Regions from separate parts of the Shimia sp. W99 genome, predicted to be linked through region 2. Evidence: riboswitches for the same ligand, from Rfam matches in the RefSeq annotation. Region 2 holds a riboswitch; the other holds the start of a gene.

Region 1 (14,916 bases), 1.1 Mb from region 2:
ATCAGATCGCCGCCCCGATCACCGTGCCACAGTGCGAGCAAAGCCTCGGCTTCGAGCGTGACGGCATTGGCGACGAGGCGTGCACCCGATGGCAGCGCGGCCCAGACGGTTTCGAGCATGGTTTGGTTCAGACCGCCGCCAATGAAGACGGCATCCGGCGCCGGCAGATCTGTAAGCGCATCGGGCGCCGTGCCCGTGACAACGGTCAGGCGGTCTGCGCCGAGTTCGGCGGCGTTGGCGCGGATGCGCTCTGCGCGGGTAGGGTCGGTTTCGATGGCAGTGGCTTGCGTGGTCGGGTGAGACCAGAGCCATTCGATCGAGATCGATCCAGAGCCGCCGCCGATGTCCCAGAGATGCTCGCCCGGATGGGGAGCCAGTGCCGAGAGGGTCAGGGCGCGTACGGGGCGCTTGGTGATCTGGCCGTCATGGTCAAAAAGGTCATCTGGACGCCCCGTGGCCAACGGGAGGGCTGGGCCTTCGCCCGCTATGTCGAGGCCAAGACAAACCGGGTGTTGGATATCAGAGAGATTGAACGTTTGGGCCGTGGCATATCGAACACGCTGGCGCGGGCCGCCGAGGGCCTCCATGACGTGAAGGGTGGTTGGGCCAAAACCTTGTTGCACGAGCCAAGCGGCGAAATCCACGACAGAAGGGCCGTCCCGCAGGGTGACAAGCGCGCGCTGGCCGTGATGCAGGTGGGGACGCAGGCGGGCGAAGGGGGCGGCGTGCAGCCCCATGGTCAGGGTCTGTTCCAGAGGCCAGCCAAGGGCAGCGGCTGCCAGCGACATGGTCGAGGGGGCGGGCAGGGTGATGTACTCGCCCGGTACGAGGTGACGGGCGAGCGTTGTACCAGCGCCGTGCCAGAAAGGATCGCCTGACGCCAGGACGACAGTGGGTGTGCCCCGGTGGGTCAACAGTTGGGGGATGCCGTCGGCAAACGGGACCGGCCACTCTACCGTCTTGGCGGTCAGGTCGGATATGAGGGAAAGGTGGCGCGCGGCGCCCATCACCACTTGCGCTTCATCCAGCGCTTTGCGACTTGCGGGGGCGAGGCCATCCGGTCCATCTTCGCCCAAGCCCACGATGGTCAGCCACGGAGCGTCAGCCATGTCTTGCAAACTCCTTATTCTCGGCGGCACAACCGAGGCCAGCATGCTTGCCCGCGCGGTGGCGGAACGCGGCATGAATGCCGTGTTTTCCTATGCGGGCCGGGTTGCCGCACCCAGGGTCCAGCCGATCCCGCAACGGGTGGGCGGATTTGGCGGGGTGGACGGGTTGGTCCGCTATCTTCACGAGCATAACATTACGCATGTCATTGACGCCACGCACCCTTTTGCCGCGCAGATGAGTTGGAATGCCTATCATGCCTGTCGGAAAGCCGGGGTGGACCTTGTTGCCCTGACCCGCCCCGCCTGGCGCGCGCAAGATGGCGATGAGTGGACCTGTGTCGCGGATGTGTCGGGGGCAGTTGCGGCCCTGGAAGGACCGGCGCGGCGCGTAATGCTGGCCTTGGGCAAGCTGAACCTGCCTGCCTTCTCCGCGCAACCGCAGCATCACTATGTTCTGCGGTTGGTCGATACCCCCGGGGACGAGATTGCCTTGCCGCATCACACGGTTGTTGTCGCGCGTGGGCCGTTTGATGTGGCCGGGGATACGGCATTGTTCCGGGAACACCGTGTGGATGTGGTTGTGTGCAAGAATGCCGGGGGTGTTGGAGCAGAGGCCAAGTTGCAGGCTGCGCGAGACCTGAGGCTGCCTGTGATCATGATCGATCGACCGAAGCTGCCGCTGCGGCTGGAGCTGGCGGTGGTTGAAGAGGTATTGGAACGGGTTCAGCCGACCTGACACGGACGCCCCGTCCCCTCCCGTTTTGGGCGACCATGGGCCTTCACAGATCATACGTCTTCGACCGAGCGCGGCGTGTAGACGAAAGGCGCGCCGTTGCGCTCGATAATCCGGGTGCGGGACGAGCCCAGAAGAACCACCGTACGCATGTCTGCCATGTCCGGTGTGGCTTCGGTCAGAGGCACGATACCGATCCGCTGATCCGGGCGCGAGACATTGCGAGCAAAGATGATCGGACGAGCGTCGCCGCAGGCATCCTGAAGCGTTTTCAACGCCTTCTCAAAGCCTTCCGGGCGTGATTTGGAGCGGGGGTTGTAGAAGGCCATGGCAAAATCCGCCTCGGCGGCAAGGCGCAGGCGCTTTTCGATCAGGGCCCAGGGTTTGAGGTTGTCGCTGAGATTGATGGCGCAGAAATCATGCCCGAGCGGCGCTCCGCAGGCCGCGGAAGCGGCCAGCATGGCGGTAATGCCGGGCAGGACCTGAATGTCGAGGTCGCGCCAGTCGGGTTCTCCGTGCTCGACCGCTTCGAACACGGCGGCGGCCATGGCAAAGACGCCGGGGTCGCCGGATGAGACTACCACGACATGTTTGCCCTCCGAGGCCATTTCAAGCGCATGGCACGAGCGGTCGATTTCGACGCGGTTGTCCGATGGATGCAGCGTAAGGCCGGGGCGTTCGGCAACGCGCTCCACATAAGGGATATAGCCGACGATATCAGTGGCCCGGTCCAGTGCGGCCTGCACTTCGGGTGTGATCAGGGCATCGTTGCCGGGGCCGAGTCCGGCGATAACCAGCGAGCCGGTCATGGGCGTCGTCCTTGTCCATGCACGATGACGATGGAAAAATACGGCGTGCCGTGGTCGGTCATTTCAGAAAGTTTGGTCACGGTCTGTTTGCTGCCCATTGTTGCAAACTGCACAAGCCACGCGTTGTCGAATTTGCCGCCATCCTTGAGCGCGGCGACAACCTTGTCGTAGTTCGAGCCGATCTTCATGATCACCAGCGCGTCGGTGCGACGGATGTAATCGGTGAGCTTGTCCTGTTCGAGCGTTCCCATCAGCACGGTCAGCACATCATCGCCCCAGGTGATCGGGGTTTCGGTTGCAGTCCACGCGCCGGACATACCGGTGATGGCGGGTACCACGTCCACCGGGACCACGTCGCGTAGGCGCGCATAAAGATGCATGAAGGAGCCATAGAAGAACGGATCCCCTTCGCAGAGCACCACAACGTCTTCGCCCGCGTTTGCCAGTTCGATCAGGTGCTGCGTGACCTCGGCATAAAATGCGGACAATAGCTCATTATAGCGCGGATCATGCACCGAGATCTCGGTGGTCACGGGGTATTCCATCGGGAACTCGATGGCGTTTTCCGGCAAGAGGCCTTCGACAATCTGGCGCGCCTGTCCCTTGCGCCCCTTTTTACGGAAAAAGGCGACGTGCTTGGCATTGGTGAGGAGGCGGTGCGCGCGCACGCTCATCAAGTCGGGATCGCCGGGGCCAAGCCCCAGCCCATAAATCGTGCCCATGTTCATTCCTTGCGGCTGGCGATGGCGTTGATGGCGGCGACGGTCATGGCAGAGCCGCCCAGACGCCCCTCGACGATCATGCAGGGCACTGGCTGATCGGCCCAGAGCGCGTCCTTGCTCTCGCGTGCACCGACGAAACCTACCGGGCATCCGATGATCGCGGCCGGGCGCGGGCAGGCGGGGTCTTCGAGCATGTTCAGAAGGTGAAACAACGCTGTGGGGGCATTGCCAATGGCGACGATGGCGCCACCCAACCGGTCACGCCAGTGTTCGAGGGCTGCGGCAGAGCGTGTGTTGCCCATTTCAGCGGCCAGCGCGTGGATGCCTTCGGCGTGCAAAGTGCAGATCACCTCGTTGTTGGCGGGCAGGCGTGGGCGGGTGACACCCTCGGAGACCATGCGGGCGTCACAGAAAATCGGGGCGCCGTCTTCCATGGCCTTTCTGGCGGCGGCGACCATGCCGGGGGTAAAACGGACGTGTTTCTCAAGGCCGACCATTCCGGCGGCATGGATCATTCGAACAACGACCTGTTCTTCGTCGGCGTCGAAACCGGCGAGGTCGGCCTCGCGGCGGATGGTGGCAAAGCTCTCATCATAGATGGCCTGGCCGTTTTTTTCGTATTCATATGGCATCAAAACTCTCCGATGCGCTGGGCAAGGGTTTCGGGCGCAAGGCCGGTTTCGGTGGGCTCATCCCACGGGCGGCCATTGCGGACAAGGTTGAAAGCGCCGTTTTCGCCGACAAGGGTCGTGGAACAGGCGCGCGGGCGGGCGCAGCCTTTGGCGCAACCGCTGATATGCAGAGGGCGTCGGGCAAGCGGCGCCAGCATGCGCGCAAGCGCGCGGGTGTCGACGCTTGACGCGTTGCAAAGTGGCGCACCCGGGCATGCGTCGATCCTCAGGAGCGGGTCGTTGGCATCGTTGATGAAATCGGTGGTGGGCGCCATTTCGGTGTCTTCCAGAAGGAAGAGCCGCCATGGGGTCACGCGCATGGCCGTGGCCCGTGTCGCGTTGAGCAGAGCGGCAAGACGGGAGGTGGGCAGTTGGCCGAAGGCAGCGCCGTAAAGAGCGTCGGCTTTGGTCTGTCCCGGAGCCACCGGTTTCGCGGGGGCCGCTGGAAGTGCGGCTTGCCAGTCCGCCGGGGGCTGGGTGAAGGAAACGTGGTTGCCCATCCGTCGATGCACCGGGCCGCCGGTTGTCACGAACCAGTGGGCCATGTCGATCAGGGCGTCGATGGCCGTGTCCGGCGTAACAAGTCGCCCGCGTGACATACCGTCCGCGCGCAGGAGGATGTCGCCGGTCGAGGTCCGTTCGAGCCGAAAATCGGCCGAGTTGGCGGTGAACATCGGATTGGGCCCGAGGTCGATGGCATAGCCGACCTTGGCGGGCATCTCGGGCAACTCAGCGAGCCTTTCGGTCAACTCAATGGCAAGACGGTGGGTATCGTCGCCTTCCTGCCAGAATGGCGTAATCAGGATGTTTCGGCGGCTTTCCAATGCAGGATCGTCGGGGAGAAGATCAAGCGCATGCAACGCGCGCAGAAGCGGTTCGTGGTCAGCCGCGGCGACACCCCGGACCTGCAGATTGGCGCGACTTGTAAGGTCGATCAGGCCGGAACCGAAGCGCTCTGCTGCTGCGCAGAGTCCCAGCATCTGGTCACGCGTCAATCGTGCGAGGGTTGGGCGCACGCGCACCACCAGCCCGTCGCCGGACATCATCGGACGATAGGCGCCCGGGCACCATCCCTTGGCGTCGGGGCGGATCATGACAGGCGCTCCATATCTGCTAGGATCGAGTTCCGGCGGGTTTGCCACAACCCGGCTTCGTGCAAGGCGGCAAAGCGGTCCCGCATGGCGGCCAGTGCCTTGGGGTTCTCGCGTTCAAGAAAAGCGATGATTTCGTCACTGCCAAGGGTTGCGTCGTGATAGGCATCAAACAGTTGGGGGGGCACCGCCCCGGCGAGATGGGCAAAGGCGGCCATGTGATCGAGGGTGGCGGCCATTTCCGCGCCTCCGCGGAAACCATGGCGCATCATGCCCGCGAGCCAGTCGGGATTGGTGGCGCGCGCATGCACGACGCGGGCGATTTCCTCGGTCAGACCACGGGCGCGGGGTGCATCGGGGTTGGTGTTGTCGACGTGATAGAGCGCTGCGGTGCCACCGGTTATCTTCTGCGCGGCGGCAAACCCGGCCTCGTGCGCGGCATAGTCCGACGCGAGCAGGAGGTCGGTTTCGGGCAGGTCCTGAAGATGCACGAAACTGTCGGCTTGTGCCACGCGTTCCGCGATCCCGTCCCGATCCTGGGTTTCGGCGCCGGTATCCAGAGCCCAGGAGGAGGCGTTGAGCCAAGCCTCGCCCGCCGCGCGGCGGCCTTCGTCCGAGTAGTCTTCGATGTCATGGCCCATGCCGAGCCCATAGCTTCCCGGCGCGGGGCCATAGACGCGGGGCGCCGTGACGCGACCTGCAAACGGGTTCCAGTCGGTGGCTTCGTCGCGTTCGCTGAGCGCACGGATGGCCTGGCCGAAGAGGGCCGATAGTGTGGGGAACACATCGCGGAACAGGCCGGAGACGCGCAGGGTCACATCGATGCGCGGGCGTTCGAGCATTGCGATGGGCAGGATTTCAACACCGCTGACGCGTTCGCTGCCTTCGTCCCAGACGGGTTTGGCGCCAAGAAGATGCAGGGCCATGGCGAATTCTTCGCCAGCAGTGCGCATTGTGGCCGAGCCCCAGAGGTCGACGATCAGGTTCTTGGGGTAGTCGCCTTCGTCCTGCAGGTGTTTGCGGACCAGTTCCTCGGCCAGTTTCACCCCTTGCGCATAGGCGGCGCGGGTGGGGACCGACCGGGGATCAGTTGTATAAAGGTTGCGCCCGGTAGGTAGCACGTCATGGCGCCCGCGATAGGGAGAGCCAGATGGACCCGCTTCGATCCGCAAGCCATTGAGAGCACGCAGGAAACCTTGTTTCTCGGACGCAGCGGAAGGGGTCGCATCAAAGCTGCCCGACGCTTGGGGCGCGCGCCCAAAGATATGCAGACCGTCCCCGAATTGGCTTTCCTTGATGTCACACACAAATGTGTCGATGCGCGTGATCGCCTCGGCAAGGGATGTGGCGTCGCCTAGTCCAAGTTCCCTTTGTAATCCAAGTGCTTGTGCCTCATCGCTGATGTTTTGCTGCAACCTGTCGCGGCGCTTGGGATCAAGGCCGTCGGCGTTGGAAAACTCATCAAGCAAGGATTCCAGCCGGGCAAACCGCTGTGGGGTGGCTGATGTTTTCAACGGTGGGGGCACATGGCCCAAAGTGAGTGCGCCGATGCGGCGTTTGGCCTGTGCGGCCTCGCCGGGGTCGTTGACGATAAAGGGATAGATCACCGGCGTGCCACCGATCAATGCATCGGGCCAGCATTCACGGGAAAGAGCCACGGATTTGCCGGGCAGCCATTCCAGCGTGCCATGGGCGCCCACATGGATCAGGGCATCGGTACCTTGAATCAAGCGCAACCACAGGTAGAAGGCGACATAGGAATGGCGGGGTGTGCGGCTGAGGTCGTGATATTCGTCGTCGCGCAGCGTGTCTTGCCCGCGTTCGGGTTGTAAGGCGATAAGGACATTGCCGCGGGTTGTGGCGGCGAAGTGAAAGGCGCCATCGCGGAAAGTCGGATCGTCTTCTGGCGCACCCCATGTCTCGGTGAGCGCGCCCTGAAGCGTTTCAGGCAAGATCGCAAGCGCGGCTTTGTATTCTTCGAGCGGCCAGCACAGGGTTTCGGCTTGCAGGCTGTCGCGCACCGGGCAAGGGGAAGTGGCGGTATCGTACCCCTCGCTCGCAATGTCCTCGAGCATCGCCTCGACGCTTGCCAACGGGTCAAGGCCAACCGCATGGGCCATGTTCCAGTCTTTCCCCGGATAGGTGCTCAGGACGACGGCCAATTGTTTGTCAGAATTGGGTTTTTGGCCTAAGGACACCCAGCCCTGTACCTTGTCGGCCAACGCGCTGATGCGTTCGGATTCGGCTCGGTGGCCGAAGCGCGAATACTCAAGTGCAGCGTCTTTCTTGCCCGGCTCTTTGAACGAAGTGACGCCCGCAAACAGGCGTCCATCGACCTCGGGCAGAACCACATGCATGGCAAGGTCCGCCGGAGACAGACCGCGTTCGGCCTCGGCCCAGGCTTTGCGGCGAGATGTGGAAAGCGCGACCTGAAAAACCGGTGCGTCCGTAGCATCCAGAGGAGAGGTGCCGTCATCACCCTTGCCGGAGAAGGCCGTGGCGTTGACGATGGCGGCTGGCGTGAGCGTACGCAACTGATCAGCCAGCCATGCGGCGGCCTGAGGCTGTTTGAGTGAGGGGGCAAACAGGCCGATCACGTCAAAGCCGCGGCTTCGGAACGCGGCAAACATGGCCTCGATTGGCGCGGTGTCTGCGGCGCTGACATATGCGCGGTAGAAGGTCAGTGCGATCAGGGGCTTGGACGGATCGCAGATGTCCTCGGCTTTGCAAAGACCGGATTCGGGCGTCCATGCGCCGACATCGGGCAGGTTCTTGGAGCCGGGCACAGGGCGCGCATAAAGCCCTGCGGCCAAGGCAAGCTGTGCCAAGGCGGCCTGTGCGGCGATCGCACCGCCGGTGTCACAGAGGTGGGTCAGACGATGCAGCGTGCTCACCGGGAGGGTCGAGACCTCGTCAAGTCGTTCGTCGGGACGACCATCTGCGGGCAGCACGGCGAGCGCGATGCCCTTTTCCTGAGCCAGTGCCTGAACCTGTTGGATGCCATAAGGCCAATAGGAAATGCCGCCGATCAGGCGGATCAGGATGGCCTTGGCGCCGTGCAAGGTCTGTTCGATGTAGGTATCGACGGAAAGCGGGTGTTTTAGCGCCGCGAGATTGGCGAGCCGGAGCGAGGGCAGATCGCCACCCGCGCGGTGCCAGCCTGCCGCGAATGCGCCAAGGTCGGAATCGGAAAATGACAGCGCCACCAGATCGGCCGGGGACTGGCCCAGGTCGATCGGGGTTTCGGTCTCATCCAACCCGTGGCTTTCGCGAAAGACGACGTGCATGGGATTTAGTCTACCAGAGCGGCCCGGATCTTGTCGGGGTTGATGTCGTCATGCTCGGCAATGACCACCATGCGGCCCTGACGGGCTTCTTCCGGCCTCCACGGGCGGTCGAACTGATGACGGACGCGTGCGCCCACAGCCTGAACCAAAAGGCGCATGGGTTTGCCGGCGACGGCGGCGTAGCCTTTGACGCGCAGGATGTTCTGTTCCTTGGCCAGTTTCTCGATCTTGGCCGCGAATGCTACGGGATCCGATTGCTCTGGGATGTCGATCACGACGCTTTCGAAATCGTCATGTTCATGATCGTCATGGCCGTCGTGATGGGAGGGGCGGTTGTCCATATCATCCTCGGCAGCCGCGCCAAGACCCAGGATCACGCGCGGGTCGACTTCACCTTCGGCGACTTCGACCACAGGTAGGGGGCGTGGGGCTTCGGCGAGCACGATGGCCTTGGCCTTGGCCACGCCTTCGGGGCCAGCAAGATCGGGTTTCGTCAGTAGTACGATGTCAGCGCAGGAAACCTGATCCTCGAAGACTTCGGAAAGCGGGGTTTCGTGGTCCAGCCCTTCGTCCGCTTCGCGCTGCGCATCGACGGCGGCGACGTTGGGCGCAAAGCGACCATCGGCTACGGCCTCGGCATCGGCCAGCGCGATCACGCCGTCGACAGTGATTTTCGAGCGGATGTCGGGCCAGTCAAACGCTTTCAAAAGCGGTTTGGGCAGGGCAAGGCCGGATGTTTCGATCAGGATGTGATCGGGGCGCGGCTCAAGCGCCATGAGGGCCTCGATTGTGGGGATGAAATCGTCAGCCACGGTACAGCAGATACAGCCGTTGGCCAGTTCCATGATGTTTTCCGCCGGGCAATCGGGGATCGCGCAGGATTTCAGGATTTCTCCGTCCACGCCGACGTCGCCGAATTCGTTGACCACCACGGCCAGGCGTTTACCCTGCGGGTTCTGCATGAGGTTGCGGATCAGCGTGGTCTTGCCCGAGCCAAGAAAGCCGGTGATCACGGTGACGGGGAGTTTTTCGAGAGTGCTCATTCGGGGATCTCCAGGGGGGGAATTCGGGCGATGCAGTTCTTGCGGAAATGGATGGAGCGCTCGCGCCATGGCACAAGCCCATCGGCGGTTGCGGCGTATTTGGTGACGCCGTCGGCCACCAGTTCCGCGTCCTCGGCTCCGGTGAAATTGCCATAGACATAGGTCCAGCGTTCGTCGCCACCGCGCAGGGTGATGGAACAGCCGTGGTCGCAATTGGAAAAACACTCGACCCCGCGCAGGGTCACGTGGGACGGCAGGTCTGCCGCTTGCAGCGCCTCGAAAAGCCGGGTGCCGGGGCGGGGGCCTTCCTGATCGGTCGGGGCCCCGGCACGGCAGGTGGTGCAGACCAGCAATTCGACAGGTGCGTCGGCGTCGGCCATCTTGTCTTCCCTTGTCGGGGACGGGGAACAGCGACGGGTTGCATTGCATCAGCCCGACACCGGAAACACCCCGTCCGGTTCACGTCATCTCGTTTGCTGGCAGGTCTCCCGGCTTGCGGATTTCGGCGCTTTGGCCTGCGGTGGCCCGGCCTTCCCGGAAGAGATCCAGTGGCATCGGGCGACCTTTCCGGTCACGGTCGCGGGGGCGGCTGCGCTTGGGGGCAATGTCCTGCCCCGTGTCGCATTCCCTATTCACCTGTTCTACAAACAGGCACCAGCGCGCCCAAGTGAGGCAGCGTGGGGGTCTTTGTCAAGCAGGAGAGTGGGCCGTTGATGTCCCAGAACCCTACAAGCGACCGGGTGTGGCCCGAAACCGGCCTTTGGGTCGCATCTTTTCGCGTGATGTTCCCGCTGGCGGCGCTTTGGGCGGCGGTTTCGGTGGGTTTTTGGCAATGGGGCGCAGGGATCTGGCCGAATCTGGAAGCGGGTTTGGCGTGGCACATCCACGAGATGACATTCGGTTTCGGCGGGGCGGCGCTGGCGGGGTATTTGCTGACCGCATGCAGCAGCTGGACCGGGCGGGCTCCGGTTGGCGGCTGGCGGCTGATCGGGATTGCCGCACTGTGGATCGTGGCGCGGGCGCTGGTGCTTTTGGGCTCCGCGCTTGCAGCGCCATTGTCCACGGCGTTTTTTTGGAGCGTGGCGGGCTGCTTGATCTGGGAGGCCAAGCAGGGCGGGCGGCAGTGGCGCCCGGCCTTCATCACGATCTGTCTTTTGGCTGGTGTCGGGTCGGTTCTTTTCCTGTGGCGGGGTGAAGCGAGCACGTGGCCGGTATTGGGTTTTGCTGCCTTGTTGGTGTTCGTCGGTGGGCGAATGGTGCCGGCGTTTCTTTTCAATGCGGTTGGCAGAAAGTCTGTAGCGGGACCCTGGATGATCGCGGCGCTGGCGATTGGCGTTGCCGCAAGTGGCGTGGCACCGGGGGCATGGGCATTGGCCGTGAGCGTTCTATTGCTGGTGCAGGTCGCGAAGTGGCCGGTCAGGGTGGCAACGCGAGACACTCTATTGGCGATGCTGGTGGTTGCGTATCTTTGGCTGCCCGCTGGACTCTTGGCGATGGGCGTGGCACGGGCGATGGACTTATGGCCCGTGGCAGCAGGGTTTCATGCCTTGGCGATGGGTGCGATGGGCGGTTTGATCATGGCGGTCTCGGCGCGGGCGTTCGCTTGGCGCGCGACCGGCGTGTTGAAGGCGCGCCGGGGCGTGGGGGCGGCATTCGGGCTTGTCATGACGGCGGTGATCCTGCGCATGGGCGGGTTGCTTGATGCGGCGGCGGGGCTGTGGTGTGCAGGCTGGCTGATCTACCTCGTCGTCATGCTGCCGCATCTGCACGGGCCGGTGCCGCGCCCGGTGTTCAGCGGTGCACGCGGAAAATGAGGGGCGCTTGTACTTGGTGCAGCGCTATGGTTTCGTGCCGCGCAATACACCTTGCCCAAAGAGAGCGACATGACCGATCAGAACACGCGCCACACCGAAAAGATGAAGAAAATCAAGGCCGCGCGCGATCGCATGATGGCGACAAAGACGGACGAAAAGGGACTGATCATCGTGCATACGGGGCCCGGCAAGGGCAAGTCCAGCTCGGGATTCGGAATGATCATGCGATGTATCGCGCATGGCATGCCGGTTGCGGTGGTGCAATTCATCAAGGGGGCGATGGCGACCGGGGAACGGGCTTTTCTGGAGGAGCATTTTCCCGAGGAGGTGAAATTCCACGTCTCGGGTGAGGGGTTTACCTGGGAGACGCAGGACCGCGAACGCGACATTGCCAAGGCGCAGGCAGGTTGGGATTTGGCAAAAGAGCTGATCCGCGACCCCGCGAACCGGTTCGTGATGCTGGACGAGATCAATATCGCGCTACGCAATGACTATCTCGATATTGACGAAGTGGTGGACTTTCTTTTGAGCGAGAAGCCGGAGATGACCCATGTGCTTTGCACAGGGCGCAACTCCAAGCCCGAGTTGATCGAGGCGGCTGATTTGGTGACGGAAATGACGCTGGTCAAACACCCGTTCCGGGATGGTATCAAGGCGCAGGCGGGGGTGGAGTTCTGATGGCCGTCAAACGTCTGTTGACCGAGTTCGGAATGGGAACGTCGCTTCGGCGGCAGGATTACACCGAGGCTGCCTGTCGCGCGGTGCGCGACGCGTTGTGGCATAATTCGATCAACTTGGCCGAGCTTTTTGGTAAGCAAAAAAGCGAGATGCAAATCACTGTTGATGTGGCAGTTCAACAGCCGGATGCGGTGGATGTGGCCCAGGTGGCCGCGGTTTTTCCTTATGGCGAGGTCTCCGTCGCCGTGGCGCAGGGTGGTTTGGACGTGCAGCGCGCCGACGGCGGCAAGCCGACGGTTATTGCCAACGTCGCCATCTCGGTGGCGCTCGATCTGGAGGGTGCCGCATGAGCGAGCAGCGCTTCATTATCGAGATGGGTATGGGGAACGACCAGTACGGTCAGGATTATACAAAGGCCGCAGCGCGCGCGATTGAGGATGCGATCCGGCATTCGTCGATCCCGATGTTCGATGCACTTGGTATGGATCACGCGGCCATGCGCGTCCAGGTGACGGTTGGGGTACAAGAGCCGGACAAGGTTGATTGCGGAGTACTTTTGACGACGCTGCCGCGTGGGCAAGCCGAGGTTAAGGCGGTGTTTGGTGGGCAGAACGTGACCAACCCGGACAGCGGCAATGTGCTGGTGATTGCAAGCGCGGCGGTGGAAGCTTTCCTGCCGAAACAGGGGTAGGTCATGTCACGTGCGGTGATGATACAGGGAACGGGGTCCAACGTCGGCAAGTCGATGCTTGTGGCCGGGCTGTGCCGGGCGGCGGTGCGGCGGGGGCTTTCGGTATCGCCGTTCAAGCCGCAAAACATGTCCAACAATGCCGCCGTGACCAGCGACGGTGGCGAGATCGGGCGGGCGCAGGCGTTGCAGGCGTTGGCGTGTGGCAAGCCTCTGACGGTGGACATGAACCCGGTGCTTCTGAAGCCCGAAACAGACGTTGGTGCGCAGGTCGTGGTGCAGGGCAAAAGGCTGACTACGGCCAGGGCACGGGACTATGCCAAGTTGAAGCCGACCCTGATGGGGGCTGTGCTTGAGAGTTTCAACCGATTGAAATCACATAATGATCTGGTGATTATCGAGGGCGCGGGCAGCCCGGCCGAGGTCAATCTGCGCAAAGGCGATATTGCCAATATGGGTTTTGCGCAGGCGGCGGATGTGCCGGTGATCCTTGCGGGGGATATTGACCGGGGCGGGGTGATCGCCCAGATTGTTGGAACTCAGGCGGTCATGGATGCTGACGATACGGCGCGTGTTGCGGGGTTCCTCATCAACAAGTTCCGCGGCGATCCGAGCCTGTTTGACGATGGCTATGCCTTGATCGCGGAGCGGACCGGGTGGCCGGGGTTCGGCGTGTTGCCCTATTTCGCCGATGCCTGGAAGCTGCCTGCCGAGGATGCGCTGGACATCGCCAATGCGGAACGGGATGGCGGGGTGAAGGTCGTGTGCCTGAGTTTGAGCCGCATTGCAAATTTCGACGACCTTGATCCGTTGGCGCAGGAGCCGGGCGTGAACCTGACCATGCTGCGTGCGGGGCAGGCGTTACCCGGTGACACCGACGTGGTGATCATTCCCGGCAGCAAGTCGACACGCGGCGATCTTGCCTTTCTGAGGGAACAGGGCTGGGACGTCGATCTTGCCGCACATGTGCGGCGTGGTGGTCATGTACTTGGGATTTGCGGGGGATATCAGATGCTTGGGCAGGTCGTGCGGGATCCAGAGGGAATTGAAGGGCCTGCTGGAGAGACCAAAGGGCTGGGGCTTTTGGACGTTGAAACGGTGATGACACCGGACAAGCGGTTGAGCGAGGTCATGGCCAAGCACACAGGGTCCGGGCAGGTTTTTCGAGGGTACGAAATCCACATTGGCCGAACCGAAGGTACGGATCGTGTGCGGCCCTTTGCGCGAGTGGATGGGCGCGATGAAGGGGCGATCAGCGCGGACGGGCGCGTGGCGGGAAGCTATCTACATGGCATGTTCCGCGAGGACGGGTTCCGGACAGCCTGGCTTGGGGGGCTTGGCGCCTCGGTCGGGGGTGTCGGATATGATGCCACCGTCCAAAGCGTTCTGGATGCATTGGCGGACCATGTCGAGCAGCACCTTGATGTCGCGGGGCTTTTGGCCGTCGCGCGTTGAGATTTAGGGCCTTCGGCGAGAGTATTTTGGGCAAAATGAAGATCAGGGCCGCGCCATGGATTGGCGCAGGGCGCGGGTGGAAGTGCCATAGGCGGATCGGAAGGCGCGGGCAAAGCTGGCCGGGGAGTTGAAGCCGGTGACCAGCGCGATGTCGCGGGACGGGAGCGCGGTGTCGGTTGCCAGGCGATGTGCTTCAGCAAGGCGCAGAGACAGGTAGTGAGACTTGGGGGATTGGCCCAGGTGTCTTTTGAACCGAAGCTCCAGGCTGCGCAGGGTCAGGCCGCAGCGCGTCGCGATTTCCGACAGGGGCAAGGGGTCGTCGAGCGTTGTCTCCATCAGCTCCAGCGCGCGGGCGATTTGGGGGTGATGTCGCAGGGGGCGGGGGACCGATCCGGGGCTTTGCTGACCGGCGGGCATGGGATCGTAGAGAAAAGCGCCTGCGACCCGGCGCGCGAGATCGTTGCCATGGCGTGTGGCGATCAAGTGCAGCATCATGTCGATGCAGGGCGCAGCACCGCCGCTTGTTGCGTAAGGGCCGGAGAGGCAGAAGCGGTCGCGACGGGTGTCGACCAGCGGGAAGCGGCTGGCGAACTCGTCGAGATCCTCCCAGTGGGTTGTGGCCTGATGGCCGTCGAGCAGGCCCGTGCTCGCCAGGATCCAGGGGCCACCGTCGATGGCGGCCATGGGTGTGCCGAGCCGCGCCAGACGGCGCAGGCTGGACAGAAGGCGTGGCGTGGCGTGGTCCTGCAGACGGAATCCGGCCACGATGATCAGGAGGTCGCAGTGGCTGAGCTCCGTGATGGGCGTGCCGGTCAC
Region 2 (14,916 bases):
GGCAAAACAAGCTGGCCCGCGCCCATGTCTGGAGCCGTATCTTCCCGTACTCAAGGACATTTCTGCGCCTTGGTCTGCCCGCACCAGATCGCTGGGCGCAACTGGAGGACGCGCTGTGAGCACCGCCGCCCTCCTCGCCCTGGCACTACTGATCGACGCGATCTTCGGCGAACCGGATTGGGTCTGGCGCCGCCTGCCCCATCCTGCCGTCCTGATGGGGCGCCTGATCGGTTGGGCCGAAACACACCTGAATCGAGGCCCAATTCGTCGGGTGAACGGCATCCTGCTCGTGCTCGCCCTCGTGGGTGGCATGTGGGTTTTGGGCCGGGGACTGTCTTTCCTCGGCTGGCTCCCGGAACTGGTCCTTGTCGCTATCCTTATGGCGCAACGCTCGCTTGTCGATCACGTGCGCGCCGTCGGGGACGCGCTTCGGATCTCGCTCGGGGACGGGCGCCGGGCCGTTGCCCGGATCGTCAGCCGCGACACCGCCAACATGGATCAGAGCGCCGTCACCCGCTCGGCAATCGAAAGCGCGGCAGAAAACCTCAGCGACGGCGTGATCGCCCCCGCTTTCTGGTATCTTGTCGCCGGGTTGCCCGGACTGCTTGTCTACAAGATCATCAACACGGCTGACAGTATGATCGGCTATCGCACCGACCGTTTTGCCGCCTTTGGCTGGGCGGCGGCACGGCTTGACGACCTGCTGAACTGGATACCCGCCCGGCTGACGGCGGCCCTGATCGCCGCCACCCATTACGGGCTATCTGCATGGGGTTCCATCCGGGCCGACGCCCGCCTGCATCGCTCTCCCAATGCCGGCTGGCCTGAATCCGCCATGGCGCGCGCGCTCGATACCGCCATCGCCGGGCCGCGCGCCTATGACGGCGAGATGCGCGATTTTCCTTTCGTCAATCCTCTGGGCCGCAAAGCGCTGGATCCCGATGACATCGACGCCGCCTGCACCGCGCTTTGGCGCTCATGGGGCGCATTCCTCGCAATCGTGATCGGCCTCGCCTTGATCTGAGTGTTGCCCTGCGCCTGCTTCCTGTTAACCTCTTTGAAAATTCATTAAGAGGTTTGCCCCATGCGATTTCTCCCCCTTCTCGCCGCGCTTGTCCTGAGCGCCGGTGCGGCCACAGCCAAGGCGCCCTGCGGCGGGTCATTCAACAGCTTTGTCGACGGCCTCAAGAAAGAGGCCATCTCAAAGGGGCATTCGAAGTCCACGGTGGACAAGTTCTTTGCCAGCGCTCGGTTTGACCAGAAAACCATCAATGCAGACCGCGCCCAAGGCGTCTTCCAGATGCCATTCCTCGATTTCTCGCAGCGCCTGATCAGCCAGAACCGGATCGATAACGGGCGTCGCAAATCCAAGCAATATGACGCGGTCTTTCGCCAGATCGAACGCCAATACGGCGTCTCGCGGGGCGTACTTCTGGCCTTCTGGGCCTTCGAGACCGACTATGGCGCGTTTCAGGGCAACTTCAACACGCTGAACTCGCTGGTGACGCTTTCGCATGACTGCCGCCGCCCGGACCTTTTCCGCCCACAGGTCTTTGCCGCCCTCGAACTTTATGAACGCGGCGATTTCAACCCCACCAAGACCACAGGCGCATGGGCGGGTGAAATTGGCATGGTCCAGATGCTGCCCGCCGACATCATCGAGAACGGTGTGGATGGCGATGGCGACGGTGAAGTCAATCTCAAGACCTCCGCTCCGGACGCGCTGATGTCTGGCGCCAAGATGCTCAGCCACCTCGGATGGCGCAAGAACGAACCGTGGCTTCAGGAAGTCGACGTTCCGCAAAACCTCGACTGGGCAAAATCCGGTCTCGATCACCAGATGAACGCCCGTGACTGGGCCAAACTGGGCGTGAAACCGCGCTCTGGCACCCTCGCGAACCTGCCCGCATCGCTGCTCTTGCCGCAGGGTCGCAAGGGGCCTGCCTTCCTCGCCTACCCCAACTACCGCGTCTATTTCGAGTGGAACAAAAGCTTTGTCTACGTGACCACCGCCGCCTATTTTGCGACCCGGCTCGAAGGCGCGCCGCGCTATGATGGGGGCAATCCCGACCCCGCACTCTCGGGCAACCAGATGAAACAGCTCCAAAAGAAGCTCAAGGCGCGCGGCCATGACGTCGGCAAGGTGGACGGCATCCTCGGCAAGCTGACCCGCGCCGCCGTGCAGAAGGAACAGATCCGCCTTGGCTTGCCCGCCGACGCCTGGCCCACCTCGGCGCTACTCAACAAGCTCTAAGTCTCACGGTCTGACCGGGAACCGTTCGCCCTTCTCGGTCAGCACCACCAGCCGCCCGCCATTCTCGACGATCCGGTCACAGCGCTCGACCCCGGTGACAAAGGTCACGCAAACCATGCTGTCCGCCGCGGCCTTCCAATAGCCGTACCAGATGCCGCCACCGCCATAGGTGTAGTTGTATTTGCCATCCGCCTCGTAGACGGATTTCCCGTCGTCGAAAAAGACAAGCGTCTGACCGGAAAGCCGCGCATGCAAACCAGCCTGATCAAACAGGACATCGCCATCGCGCATCTTCCAATCCTGCGCCATGACCGGGCCTGCCCCCAGCGCCGCCACAAGCAACCATCTCACCATGCCACGTCCTCCTGCCGGACAGACTAGTCCGACAGACGCACACGCAAGCCTCACAAAAGAGTGACCCGCCCCGCACTTTCTTTTTCCAAAAATACCCCGGGGAATCGCGGCTCTGCCGCGATGGGGCAGCGCCCCCAACCCCGCTCAGGCGACCAGCGTCTCCGCCGCCTTGAGATCGACCGACACAAGCTGTGACACACCCTGCTCGGCCATGGTCACCCCGAAAAGGCGATCCATGCGCGCCATTGTCACCGCGTGGTGGGTGATGATCAGGAAACGCGTGTTGGTGCGACGGCACATTTCATCCAAGAGATCACAGAACCGCGTGACGTTCGCATCATCCAGTGGCGCGTCCACCTCGTCGAGCACACAGATCGGCGCCGGGTTGGCAAGGAACACCGCAAAAATCAGCGCCATCGCCGTCAGGGTCTGCTCCCCCCCCGACAACAGCGACAGGGTCGACAGTTTCTTGCCCGGTGGCTGACACATGATCTCAAGACCGGCTTCAAGCGGGTCGTCGCTTTCCACCAATACAAGATTTGCCTCACCGCCGCCAAACAGGTGACGAAACAACAGGCCAAAATTCGAATTCACCTGCTCAAACGCCGTCAAAAGCCGTTCCCGCCCCTCGCGGTTCAGACTAGCAATGCCGTTGCGCAGGGTGCGGATTGCCTCTTCCAGATCGGCCTTTTCATTGACCAGCGTATCGTGCTCTTCCTGCACTTCCTTGGCGTCTTCCTCGGCGCGCAGGTTCACCGCACCAAGACTATCGCGTTGGCGCTTGAGGCGGTTCACATCCGCCTCGATGCTGGCCGAATCCGGCATCTGGTCCGGATCGACATCCAATCGCTCCAGAAGGGCGGCGGGGCTGACTTCCTGCTCTTCCATGATCCGCTCAGCGGCATAAGCCACGGTTTCGCGCGCCGCATCTGCGCGCGCTTCAGAGCGGGCGCGCGCCTCACGCGCTTCGCTGGCCGCGCGCTCGGCGTCACGTTCGGCATGCTCCGCTTCCCGTAGCGCGGTTTCCGCCTCGGCCAGCGTGTCGGCCGCCCTGCGCCGGCGCGCTTCGGCCTCTTCGATCGCGTCTGTCAGCTCCTCGCGCTTGGCGGCAATCTCTTCGGGCGCGCTACCGGCTTCGGCCAGTTCCTCTTCCGACGTTTCCTTGCGCTCGGCCAGCTCACCCATGCGTTTCTCGGCGGTTTCCAGACGATGCCGCCAGCCACTGATTTCCTTGGTCACTTCCTGTGACCGCTTGAGCCGGGCCTCGCCTTCGCGGCGCACCTCGTCATGGGCAGAGCGGCGCGACATCATCATGATGCGCGCGGCTTCGACCGTCATCTTCACGTCCTCGACGTCCTGACGTGCCTTGTCGAGATCCCCCAGATCGTCCAGCCCGCGCTCGGCCTCAAGCACCTGCGCACGCGCAGACATCGACTCTTCTTCGTGGCGGGTCACGGCCAGCCCCAGCGATTCAAGCCGCCCCTCGGCAAGGTTGCGATCCGCTTCGGCACGGCTCAGCGCGCGATTGGCATCGGCCACCGCCTTGTCCGCCTCGCGCCGGGCCAGACGCGCGGCCTTGTCGACCTCGGCCAGATCACGCAGGCGCATCTGCAGGGTCTCATGCGCCTGAACGGCACCATCCGCGCGGGCCGTGGCCTGTGCCATGGACTGCTTCAACTCTTCCAGACGGTTGAGCTGTTGCAGGCGCAGCGCCGCCGCGCTTGGCGCGTCTTCGGCCCAAGCACGATACCCATCCCAGCGCCACAGATCGCCTTCCAGAGACACCAGCCTCTGACCCGGCTTCAACAAGGGCTGCAAGCGCGGTGCATCTTCGCTCGACGCCAGTCCGATCTGGCTCATCCGCCGTTCCAGAACCTCGGGCACCGACACGTGCTGCACCAGCGATGTGACCCCGTCTGGCAAGGGTTGATCCTCGGGATAGGGCGGCAGCACGTACCAGCCAGAGGGGCCATCCTCGTCCACTTCCGGCGCGCGCAGATCATCCGCCATCGCCGCACCCAGCGCCTTCTCAAAGCCCTGCTGCACCTGAAGCCGATCAAGGATCTGCCCACCCTCGGCCGTGTCCCGCTCCACCAGCTTGGCCAGTGCCGTGGTCTCGGCCCGAAGCGCGTTCAGCTCGCCTTCGGCCTCGGAGCGTTCGGCGCGGGCATCTGCCTCGCGCGCCTGCGTCTCGGCGCGTTCCTCTTCGGTCGCGGCCAGCCGTTCCTCGGCAGCCTGCGCCACCTCGATGGCCTCTTCCTCGGCCTCACGCGCGTGCTCAAGCTCCTGGGCAGACCGCTCCAGTGCTTCCCGCGACTCGGCCACGGCGGCGCGCGCCTTTTCGGCTTCGGTCTCGCTCTTGGCCTGGGTCTTGCGGCTGTCCTCCAGCAAACGATGCGCCGACTGGTGCCGGGCAGCAAGCCGCGCCACGTCCTCGGTCAGCTGCGCCAGTTCCGATTCGCGCTCCTGCAACACGCTTGCCGCCTCGCGCGCTTCGTCCGCGGCCGCTTCGAGACGCTCGGCGTGGCCTTCCCCGGCCTTGGCCAGTTCGCGTTGTTCCCATTCAAGCCGCTCGATGGTTTCCCCGGCATCCCGGTTCAACCCGGCCTCGCGTTCCATGTCGTGGGCCAGTTGCACGATGCGATTCTTCAGCGTCTCGATGATCTGCAGCGCGTGGGCTTCCTGATCGTTGAGCGTATCGCGCTGTACCTGCAGGCGCTGCAGAACGGCGGCGGCGATAGCCTCTTCCTCGCGCAAGGGCGGCAGGGCTTCATCCCGCGCCACCCGCGCCTTGGCCGCAGCGCGCGCCGCGCCTTCGGCCTGCGCCGCGCCGGTGGTGCGCTCGCGCAATTCGTCATCAGCCTTGGCGCGCGCCTCGTCCGCTTCTTTCCAGCGACGATAGAGCAACAGTCCCTCAGACTGACGCAGCTCCTCGCCAATCGCGCGGTAGCGAGCGGCCTGCCGGGCCTGCCGCGCAAGTTGCGCCAGCTGGTTGGCCAGCTGCTCGATCACATCATCGACGCGTGCCAGATTGGTCTCGGCGCCCTTGAGCTTGAGTTCCGCCTCGTGGCGACGTTGGTACAGGCCCGAAATCCCGGCGGCTTCCTCAAGAATGCGGCGGCGGTTCTTGGGCTTGGCGTTGATCAGCTCCGCGATCTGGCCCTGCCGGACAAGCGCCGGGGAATGGGCACCGGTCGAGGCATCGGCGAACAGCATCTGCACGTCGCGCGCGCGCACGTCCTTGGAGTTGACCTTGTAGGCGCTGCCCACGTCCCGCGTGATGCGGCGCACGATTTCAAGGCTGTCTTCGTCATTGAACCCGGCGGGCGCGAGCCGTTCAGAGTTGTCCAGAAGCAGGTTCACCTCGGCGAAGTTACGCGCCGGACGGGTCGCGGCCCCGGCAAAGATCACGTCCTCCATGCCACCGCCCCGCATCGCCGTCGGACGGTTCTCGCCCATCACCCAACGTAGCGCCTCCAGAAGATTGGATTTGCCACAGCCGTTCGGCCCGACAACCCCGGTCAGACCATCCGCGATGATCAGGTCGGTCGGATCGACAAAGCTCTTGAAGCCGTTGAGTCTGAGTTTCGAAAAGCGCAAAAGTCGTGCGTCTCCTGATTCCGGGTTCGGCAAGTCTGCAAACTGCGCCGCCCCTGAGTCAACGCCTAACCACTGAATGTGGCGACGGACCGCCAGTTATCCACAAGATATTGAACAAACCCGACCAAAGTGCAAATGCGCCACAGGCCGTTTCAGCGCATTCAGAGGTCGGAATCCGCCTTGACCAAGGGGGGGCGAACAGTCCAAACAGGAAAAGTACGGTTTCTGCGGACGCAAATGCGTGTCCAAGGATGAAATGGGAATGCGGAAACGGGCCTAGCCCAAAGCCGCAGCCGCCCCCGCGACTGTAAGCGGCGAGCGCGCGTTCAATACCACTGGAGCCCCGGCTCTGGGAAGGGAATGCACCGCGTTGACCCGCAAGCCAGGAGACCAGCCGTGCGCAATGCAACCCCAATCGCCCGTCGGGTGTGACGGGAAAGGAGACTAGGACCATGACGACCCAAACTGCATCTTTCGCCGCAGCCAAAACCCACGGCCTCGCATTCATTCTCGCGATGACCGTTGGCGTTGCCCTGCTGACCGTTTCGGGAATGGCGCAGGCCACCGTGCTGCATGACGCCGCGCACGATCAACGTCACGCGATGGCCTTTCCCTGCCACTAAGCAGGCGCCTGTCGTAAGACAATGACCAAAAATCTGTTATCCAGCGCCGTGTTCGCTGGCCTGATTGCAGGGCTGATCGCAGCCCTGCTTCAGTTCGTTTTTGTCATCCCGCTTTTGCTGGAGGGCGAACTTTATGAATCCGGTGCGCGTGTGCATTTTCTTGTTGATGGCATGACCCAGTCCGAAAAGGGCGCGCCCGGCCTTGGCAATGAATGGGGACGTCACTTGATGACCGTGGCGTTCAATGTCGTGACCTATACCGGCTACGGCCTTTTGCTTGTGGCGGCGATGGGCTTTGCCCGTGAACGCACCGGGCTGCAGATCACCGTGCAGAACGGCCTGATCTGGGGGCTGTGTGGCTTTATCGCCGTGCAACTTGCCCCGGCAATGGGCCTGCCGCCGGAACTGCCCGGAACACCCGCCGCCGAAGTGGCCCCGCGGCAGGTCTGGTGGATCGGCACGATCCTTGCCACGGCGATTGGCCTTGCGCTGATTGCCTTTGGCAGGGGCGTTCTTGTCCACGCTGTTGCCCTGCTGTTGATCCTGATGCCGCACCTGTTCGGCGCGCCGCATCTGGACACCTATTTCGGCATCGCCCCGCCCGAGCTTTCGGCAGAGTTCGCCACGATCTCGCTGGGTGTGGCTGCCGTGGGTTGGTGCCTGCTGGGGTATTTCAGCGCCTATTTCCTCGCCCGCGGCGAAGACTAGGAACCGCACAAGACAAACAAGAACAAAGCCCAACCGGCGCGATCCGGTTGGGCTTTTTCTTTACTGGCTCCTTTACTCGGCGCGGCGGTGCCAATCCAAACGGATGTCATGCTTGTAGCGGAACTCCGGCGGAAGGGTCGGTGCGGTTGCGCTGTCGATCTCGGCATGGACGTTGACCGGCGGCTTGACCGTGGCATCGCGCCCGAACAGGAAACTCTGTTCCCGGACAATCACGCGATAGGCCTTGTTCATTGCCAGCGCACGCTCCGGGCTGGGCGTGATCAGGTCGTAGACGCTGCGCCCCTGCATGGCCGCGTGATTGACCTGTCCTTTCGCATCAAACCACCGCGCCCGCATCTCGTCGTTCGAGCGGAACTCATCAGCACCACCAGCGCGTTCCAGATAGGTCGCGATCTCGCCGCGTGCCTGACCCCGGTTTGGCACATCCTGCATCAATCTGAGGTCGATATAGCCCCAGCCTTCGGCACCGGGAAGCTTGCGCGGAAAGGCCCATGTCTGGTCCAGCGTCGCCCCAACCGAGGCATGACAACCCCGGCAAAACAGCTGTTCCTCGTCGGTTTGGGGCCGCAACTCGCCATTGGCATCCTCGATGAACCCCAGCAGGGTCCAGCCAAAGCCGGTATCCATGCCGCGATCCCCAAGGTCGATATATCGGGGCAGGTTCTCGTCCAGCTTCTCCTGGTTTTCATTGCCATAAAGCGAGGCCAGCGCCGGGGCGGTATAGAGCCGCGACTTCACCATATAGCGCAGCTCCTTCATGCGCCGTGGCACATGAATTGCGCCATCCTCGCCCACACCGACATAACGCACGGAATGCAGGAACTCGGTGCCTTCGGGATAGAGCATGCGCAGCACCGGCTGATCCGACGCCGCGCCGAGGAAGTGATCGCGACGCAGGATTTTGCCGGTCTTGCCCAGCACGCCATCGCCGTTGATATCCGCGCCAATCGCCCCCTCGTCCACCATCGGCAGGGTGGTGTCTTCAAAGTCCTGAAACGCCATTTCCAGAAGCGCGAGATTGGCCATGTAGACGGCCCGCGACTCGGCGCCGTTTTCATCGGTATAGAAGGGCGCAGGCAGGCGGATCAGCACGTCATCGGTCGACCCGTTTGACGGCCAGAAGGTCGATGGCTGAGGTTTGTAGACAAAGGCCACCCACCACGATCCGTCCCGCGCCAGCCCTTGTTCATCAAAAGCCGCCGCGCCCGCGCCATAATCCGCAAGATCCGGCATCCAGCCCTGCCAGTCCTGCGCCTGCAGGCGCGCAGGCAGCGCATCGTAATTGTCCTGATTGATATAGGCGAGAATTTCGTCATCCGGGATCGCCGCCACCGCTTCAGAGCGGTCCACGAAAAGGTTGGTCCAGTGATTGACCAGCGCCGCGTCGGAAAAGGCGTACTCCTGCTGAAGCGACCCGTCGCCCATGTAGTTGGGTCGCGTGACGTCGTCATAGCTCTGATGACAAACATAGCAGGGGTTATGCTTGCCCTCGATCCGCGTGTAGCACATCGGCGGCACCGGCGCTTCGGGGTTGTAGCGCCGCCCGACAGCGGCCAGCTCCTCGGAGCCGGGCCGGGCCTGCATCAAGGCCGCGCTGTCCATGCTGTCAAGGTCGGACCCCGCCCACGCAGGCCCGGTCAACAGAAGGCAAAGAGGGACTGTGAGAGCTTTCATCGCGGCGCGTCCTTGATTGTGCAGACGGGGCGGCTCGCCTGAGCCACCCCGACAGGTCGTTTACCCTGAGCCACGGCTTAGCCGCGACGCCACAGCCACATGGCGTTGTTCTCGTGCTTGCCGGTGTCTTCCCCGATCAGCACGTCACCATTATCCAGAACCACAATGTTGTCGGGGTTCGAGATATTGTCGAGCGCACAGGCGTTGGCGCCGTTGTTCTTGTCATAGGGGCCACCGGCGACGGCGGGCACCATCATGCCGACGTTATAGTTGGGATCGAGCTTCATCTCGTAAACCACGCCGCATTTGTTCTGAGACACCTGAATGTCGCCCGCATCATCCGACATACCTTTTTCCACGGCGGACATGGCCATGTACATGTAAGGCACCGTGCCGTCCTTGACGGCGTCAAGGTTGATGTTCACACCTTCCATCTTGCGGAACTCGGCCGTGGCGCCCTTGGCAACGGCGGCCTTTCGGGATTCAAGGAAAGCCACGCGATTGTCTTCCGCTTCGCCCATGGCCCAGGCCGCAACCTCGGTATCGGAGATATAGCTGTTTTCCCCGGCTACGTAATCGTCCTGCGTGATCCCGTCATACTGCGCGATCCAGCCTTCGATCTCCGCGTTTGAACCATGCGCCAGTTCAATCCAGCTGATCTGGAAACCCGTGCTGGCCGAATCCGCGCCCGGTGCACCCAGTTGCTTGGCCTTGGCCGCATAGAGCGTGCCAGCGCTCATGTCGCCCGCCGTGTCGGCCACGAATTTGTAGAACACCACATCCGTGCCATCGTCCGAGAGATACACGGTTCGCTGATCCGGCATGACCACCGCGTTCTCATGGCTGAAACGCCCCTGGGCAAAAAGCTTGACCGGAGTCGCCGCCCCGGCCGGGTCGGTGATCTCCACGATATAACCATAGCGATAGGGGTTCGGATAGGCGCCGACATAGCTCTCCAGCGCCTTGACGCCGTCGATATACTTGTATTCGGGGTTGTTCCAATCCGAAGTTGCATCGAAATAGAGCTCTTCGGAGGTGAGCGGCGTGCCCCACGGGCTGAGCGTGCCGAAACAGTTCACCCATGTGCCCTGCACACCGGAGAAATCCAGCATCTTCGCGTCGGTTTCGTCCACGCGCCACATCCCGTCCACGGCCCGGCTCATCTTGACTCGGGACATGCCGCCGGGGCGGTCTTCCCAGTTGGTGAAGAGATACCCGGCATTGTCGCCTGTCGGAACAAACGCGTTGAAATCCGGGTCGTTGGAAATCTTGATCTCGCCCCCCGCGCCGACAATGTGCCCGATACGGCCAAAATCGCCTTCCTGAACGAGGATCTGGTAATCGCCCAGCGTGCTCTTGACCACGGCCTTGTCGGCATCACTTGTCGGCACGGCCAGTTCACCGGTAGCAAAATCGGCGTTGGCGATCACGCCAACGGTGGCCTTGGCAAAGGCCGTGGGCAGGTCAGACGCCGGGTGCTGCACGTTGAAAAAGAGGTCTTTGTCCTGAAGGAACATGCCGGTGATTTCACCGCCAACAGGCACGGTGGCGACACGGGTCAGCGTATCCGCCAAAGCTGCAGAGGTCAGGCAGGTCGACGTTGCCAGAACAGCAATCAGATGGGTCGGCTTCATAATAGGCATCCTTGAAATTCGGTCCAGTTTGGCGCGAACCCTAGGCAGAGTATACTACAGCTCTGTGACAGGGCCTTGTCGAGGATATGAAACCCGGCGCAGGCCCGACTAGCCCGCGATCCGTTTCATCACCTCAAGGAACTTGGCCACTTCCTGCACTGAATTGTAATGGCACATCGACACCCGCACGCAGCTGTTCAACCCCAGGGGCGTCAGGATATTGCCGGAATAATGGTCGTCCTTGCGCAGATGGGTGCGGATGCCTTCGGCGTTCAGCCGCGCAACCACCTCGACCGATGGCACCCCATCGACCACGAGCGACACCAGCCCCTCGCGCGCCGGGTTATCGATTCCACCGATGATCGTGACCTTCTCCATCTCGGCCAGACCGGGCAGGTTGCCGGTGCCATGGATCATCGCGTGGCAGAGGGCCGCCTCCTGTGCGTGGATCGCATCCCCCGCCGCGACGAATTTCGCGCGCCGGTCCGGGGCGTCGCTCACCTGCCCCCCGAGCCATTCGAAATACGCCACCACGTCCGACATGGTGGCATAGGCGCCCGTGTCGCGCGTGCCCATTTCCCAATTGTCTTCCGGGCCGCCGATGAGGCTGTCATGGGGCAAGGCTGTCAGGCGGTCGGAAATCCATGCCACGCCATAGCCATGCCGGGAAAAAACCTTGTAGGGCGAGATCACGTAGCCATCCGCGCCATAGGCGGTGAGGTCGATGCGCCCATGCGCAGCGTGCTGGATGCCGTCGATGATGATAAAACACGCGGGCGCCACGGCACGGATCGCGGCCACAACACTTGCCACATCAACACCCATGCCCGTCACCGGCGAAGTGTGCACGATGGTCGCCACGCGTGTGTCCGCAGTCACGGCGGCGGCATAGGCCTCGGCCCCCACGGTCCCCGTGGCAGCGTCATGCGCCACCAGAACATGATCCAGCCCCGCCACCCGCGCCCAGCGCGCCGCAGCACTTCGGGTTGCGGGGTGTTCCAGCGTCGTGCCAAGCACGATGCCGCCCGCTTCCCCGGCGCCCAGACAGGCATTCATGATCAGGCGGAACAGAAGTTCGGTTCCACTCTCGCCCACAAAGAACTGTCCGCCCGGCGCATTCATGAAGGCGGCCATATCCTCGCGCGCTTTGGCGATCGTGCGCACCAGCGCATGACTGCCCGGATTGTCCCGCCCCTGGTTGTCGGGAATGGCGGCATAACGGGTCGAGGTTTCCACAACCGATTTCAGCGTCAGCGCACCCCCGGCATTTTCGAAGAAGACGCGCTCTCCCTGTTCGGGACAGGCCTCCACCTGCGCAAATCGCGCGCGGATCTGGGACAGAAGATCGGGGGTGATCCGGGTCATGTGCGTTTCCTTGTGCCGTTCGTAAGTCAGACCTACGCAAAAATCCGCCAACGCGCAGCAGAATTTGTTGTCTCAAAGCGACAATCCCTGGCGCATTACCCTCGTATCTCTGGTCCTAGGGCCAGCGATGAGGTTTAGAAGGCGCACGGGCCGCGCGTCTTGATTGGAAGACGCCCATGACCCACCCCACAGCCAAAAGAGTTTTACGCCATGTCCGCGCCGATCAAAGCCCCGTTCATTGCCGCCGCACTGCTTGCCGCCACCTCGACCTCCGCCCTTGCAGAATTCCGCTGGGAGACCTCGGGCGGTGGCAGTTTCCAGTTCTACGGTCAGTTCGACCCGGCCTACCTGTCCTTTGACGACGGCGTTTCGACCAAGGACGGCATTGTCGACAACACCAACTCGAACAGCCGCATGGGCATCTGGTTCCGCCAGCCTACGGACAGTGGCGAATTCGCCATCAACCTTGAAACCTCGTTTGGTCTGCGCCCCTCTGCGGCGATGACCCAGGGCTTCACGCCGGATGCCGCCAACTGGCGCCGGACAAATATCCGTAAGGTCGAGGCGATCTGGAAATCCGATCGGTATGGCACGTTCTTCCTCGGTCAGGGCAGCATGTCGAGCGACAGCGCGGCCAACAAAGATCTGTCGGGCACCACGCTCGTGCTCTACAACTCGATCCCCGACACCGCCGGTGCATTCCGCTTTCGCACCACCGCTGGCGCTCTGACCCTGAAAACCATCGCGCAGGCGTTTGGCAGCTTTGACGGCGGGCGCAAGGGCCGCATCCGCTATGACACCCCGGCCTACAAGGGCTTCAAGCTGTCGGTGAGCTATGGCGAAGAAGTGCTTGCAAAGAACGTCAACCAGGAGGTGACGGATGTGGGCATTCACTATGCGCGCCAGATTGGCGCCTACAAGCTCGCGGGTGGCTTGGCGTATTCGCACAACGAGTTTGGCAACGGCACCAAACGCCGCGACACGATCGGTTCGTTCAGCGCCCTGCATGACTCGGGCTGGAACGTCACCGTCGCCGCTGGCGACCGTCGCGAGACGGGGCACTATGTCTATGGCAAGATCGGCTATCAGGCGGACTGGCTGGCGGCGGGCAAGACCGCGCTCGCGATCGACTATTATTCAGGTCAGGACAAGACTTCTGCCGGGTCCGAGTCGGATTCGGTGGGCATCGGCGTGGTTCAGAACTTTGACCGCGCCCGAGTGCAGGCCTATCTCGGCTATCGCCAGTACAGCCTGAACGAAACCGGCGTAACCTATCGCGATGCATCGTCCGTGATGTTCGGCGCACGCTGGCAGTTCTGACGCAACCCTGAACAGAAAGCGCCCGGCCTGCGCAAAGCAGCCGGGCGCGCACGCTCGAATTTGACCACCCGGCAAACTCGCCGAAACGGGCAGCCCGATGTTACGTGACCCTTGAAACCGTCTGGTATTTTGGGTCCCGCCAAAGCTCCTGCGTGATCACGTCTTCAATGATTTTCGCTGCGACGATCACGTCGCTCTCGTCGATGTACAGGGGTGTGAAGCCAAACCGCATGATGTTGGGCGCGCGAAAATCGCCGATCACGCCACGATCAATGATTGCCTGCATCGCTGCATAGCCGTGCTCGAACCCGAACGACACCTGCGAACCGCGCAGCGCGGCATCGCGCGGCGAGGCCAGTTCCAGCTGCGGACAGCGCGCCTCAACTTCCGTGATGAACAGATCACACAGGCGCATCGACGCGGCGCGCAAATCGGCCATGTCAACGCCCTCCCACACCTTGAGCGCCTCTTGCAGCACCGACAATTGCAGGATCGCGGGAGTACCGACGCGCATGCGTTCGGTCGACATGGCCGGGCGGTAATTGCGCTCCATGGCAAAGGGCGCATCATGACCAAGCCACCCCGACAACGCCGGCTGTACCCTGGTCGCAAGATCAGGGCGCACATAGACAAAGGCCGGGGCGCCGGGCCCGCCGTTGAGGTATTTATAGGTACAGCCCACCGCGAATTCCGCGTTGCTGGCCGTCAGGTCCACCGGCACCGCGCCCGCCGAATGGGCCAGATCCCAGATCATCACCGCGCCCATGTCATGCGCGCGCTGCGTGATCGCCGCCATGTCATGCATCCGCCCCGAGCGATAGTCGACCTGCGTGAGCATCACCACGGCCACTTCTTCGGTGATGGCCTCCATTACTTCTTCAGGCGCGGGTGTGCGCAGCTCGTACCCCTTGTCGATGGTCCCGATCAGCCCCTCGGCCATATAAAGGTCGGACGGGAAATTGCCGTTGTCCGACAGGATCACCCGACGGTCCGGGCGCATCTTCAGCGCGGCGGCAAGAGCCTGATAAACCTTGATCGACAGGGTATCCCCGGTGGCTACCGATCCGGCAGGCGCGCCCAGAAGCCCCGCCAGCGTATCACCCACATCCTGCGGCAAGGCCATCCACCCGGCTGTGTTCCACGCCCGGATCAACTCCTGCCCCCATTCCTCGCGGATCACGCGCGCGGCACGCTCGGCCGCCCCTTTGGGCAGAACACCCAGCGAGTTGCCATCAAGATAGATGACCCCTTCGGGGATATCGAACAGCTCTTTTCTTGGCAGTGTCACACCCATGATCACAATTCTCCTCGCAGATGCCAAAGTTCGGGAAACAGCTCGACGCTTAACATCTTACGCAAATAT

What was found. Region 2 has a riboswitch for cobalamin ahead of ACS3QZ_RS12420 (CbtB domain-containing protein). Riboswitches for the same ligand answer to the same signal wherever they lie in the genome.
Region 1: it holds a riboswitch for cobalamin, as region 2 does, so the genes downstream of both, ACS3QZ_RS06945 (DUF1636 family protein) here and ACS3QZ_RS12420 (CbtB domain-containing protein) in region 2, are expected to answer to the same signal.

The regions. Positions count from the first base shown of each region.
Region 1 covers NZ_JBSQBU020000001.1:1,401,089-1,416,004, reverse strand. The annotation lists gene cbiE (precorrin-6y C5,15-methyltransferase (decarboxylating) subunit CbiE) at 1-1,109, opposite strand, end outside; gene ACS3QZ_RS06980 (cobalt-precorrin-6A reductase) at 1,108-1,845, shown strand; gene cobJ (precorrin-3B C(17)-methyltransferase) at 1,896-2,651, opposite strand; gene cobI (precorrin-2 C(20)-methyltransferase) at 2,648-3,379, opposite strand; gene ACS3QZ_RS06965 (precorrin-8X methylmutase) at 3,376-4,005, opposite strand; gene cobG (precorrin-3B synthase) at 4,005-5,138, opposite strand; gene cobN (cobaltochelatase subunit CobN) at 5,135-8,422, opposite strand; gene cobW (cobalamin biosynthesis protein CobW) at 8,428-9,465, opposite strand; gene ACS3QZ_RS06945 (DUF1636 family protein) at 9,462-9,845, opposite strand; cobalamin riboswitch at 9,927-10,139, opposite strand; gene ACS3QZ_RS06940 (NnrS family protein) at 10,179-11,279, shown strand; gene cobO (cob(I)yrinic acid a,c-diamide adenosyltransferase) at 11,349-11,957, shown strand; gene ACS3QZ_RS06930 (Lin0512 family protein) at 11,957-12,307, shown strand; gene ACS3QZ_RS06925 (Lin0512 family protein) at 12,304-12,648, shown strand; gene ACS3QZ_RS06920 (cobyric acid synthase) at 12,652-14,100, shown strand; gene ACS3QZ_RS06915 (GlxA family transcriptional regulator) at 14,143-14,916, opposite strand, start outside.
Region 2 covers NZ_JBSQBU020000001.1:2,512,230-2,527,145, forward strand. The annotation lists gene cobD (threonine-phosphate decarboxylase CobD) at 1-119, shown strand, start outside; gene cbiB (adenosylcobinamide-phosphate synthase CbiB) at 116-1,024, shown strand; gene ACS3QZ_RS12405 (lytic murein transglycosylase) at 1,085-2,254, shown strand; gene ACS3QZ_RS12410 (hypothetical protein) at 2,258-2,608, opposite strand; gene smc (chromosome segregation protein SMC) at 2,753-6,208, opposite strand; cobalamin riboswitch at 6,411-6,621, shown strand; gene ACS3QZ_RS12420 (CbtB domain-containing protein) at 6,661-6,831, shown strand; gene ACS3QZ_RS12425 (CbtA family protein) at 6,853-7,539, shown strand; gene ACS3QZ_RS12430 (Aq_1262 family (lipo)protein) at 7,612-9,234, opposite strand; gene ACS3QZ_RS12435 (PhoX family protein) at 9,312-10,868, opposite strand; gene ACS3QZ_RS12440 (aminotransferase class V-fold PLP-dependent enzyme) at 10,977-12,233, opposite strand; gene ACS3QZ_RS12445 (porin) at 12,444-13,553, shown strand; gene kynU (kynureninase) at 13,654-14,847, opposite strand; gene ACS3QZ_RS12455 (tryptophan 2,3-dioxygenase) at 14,850-14,916, opposite strand, start outside.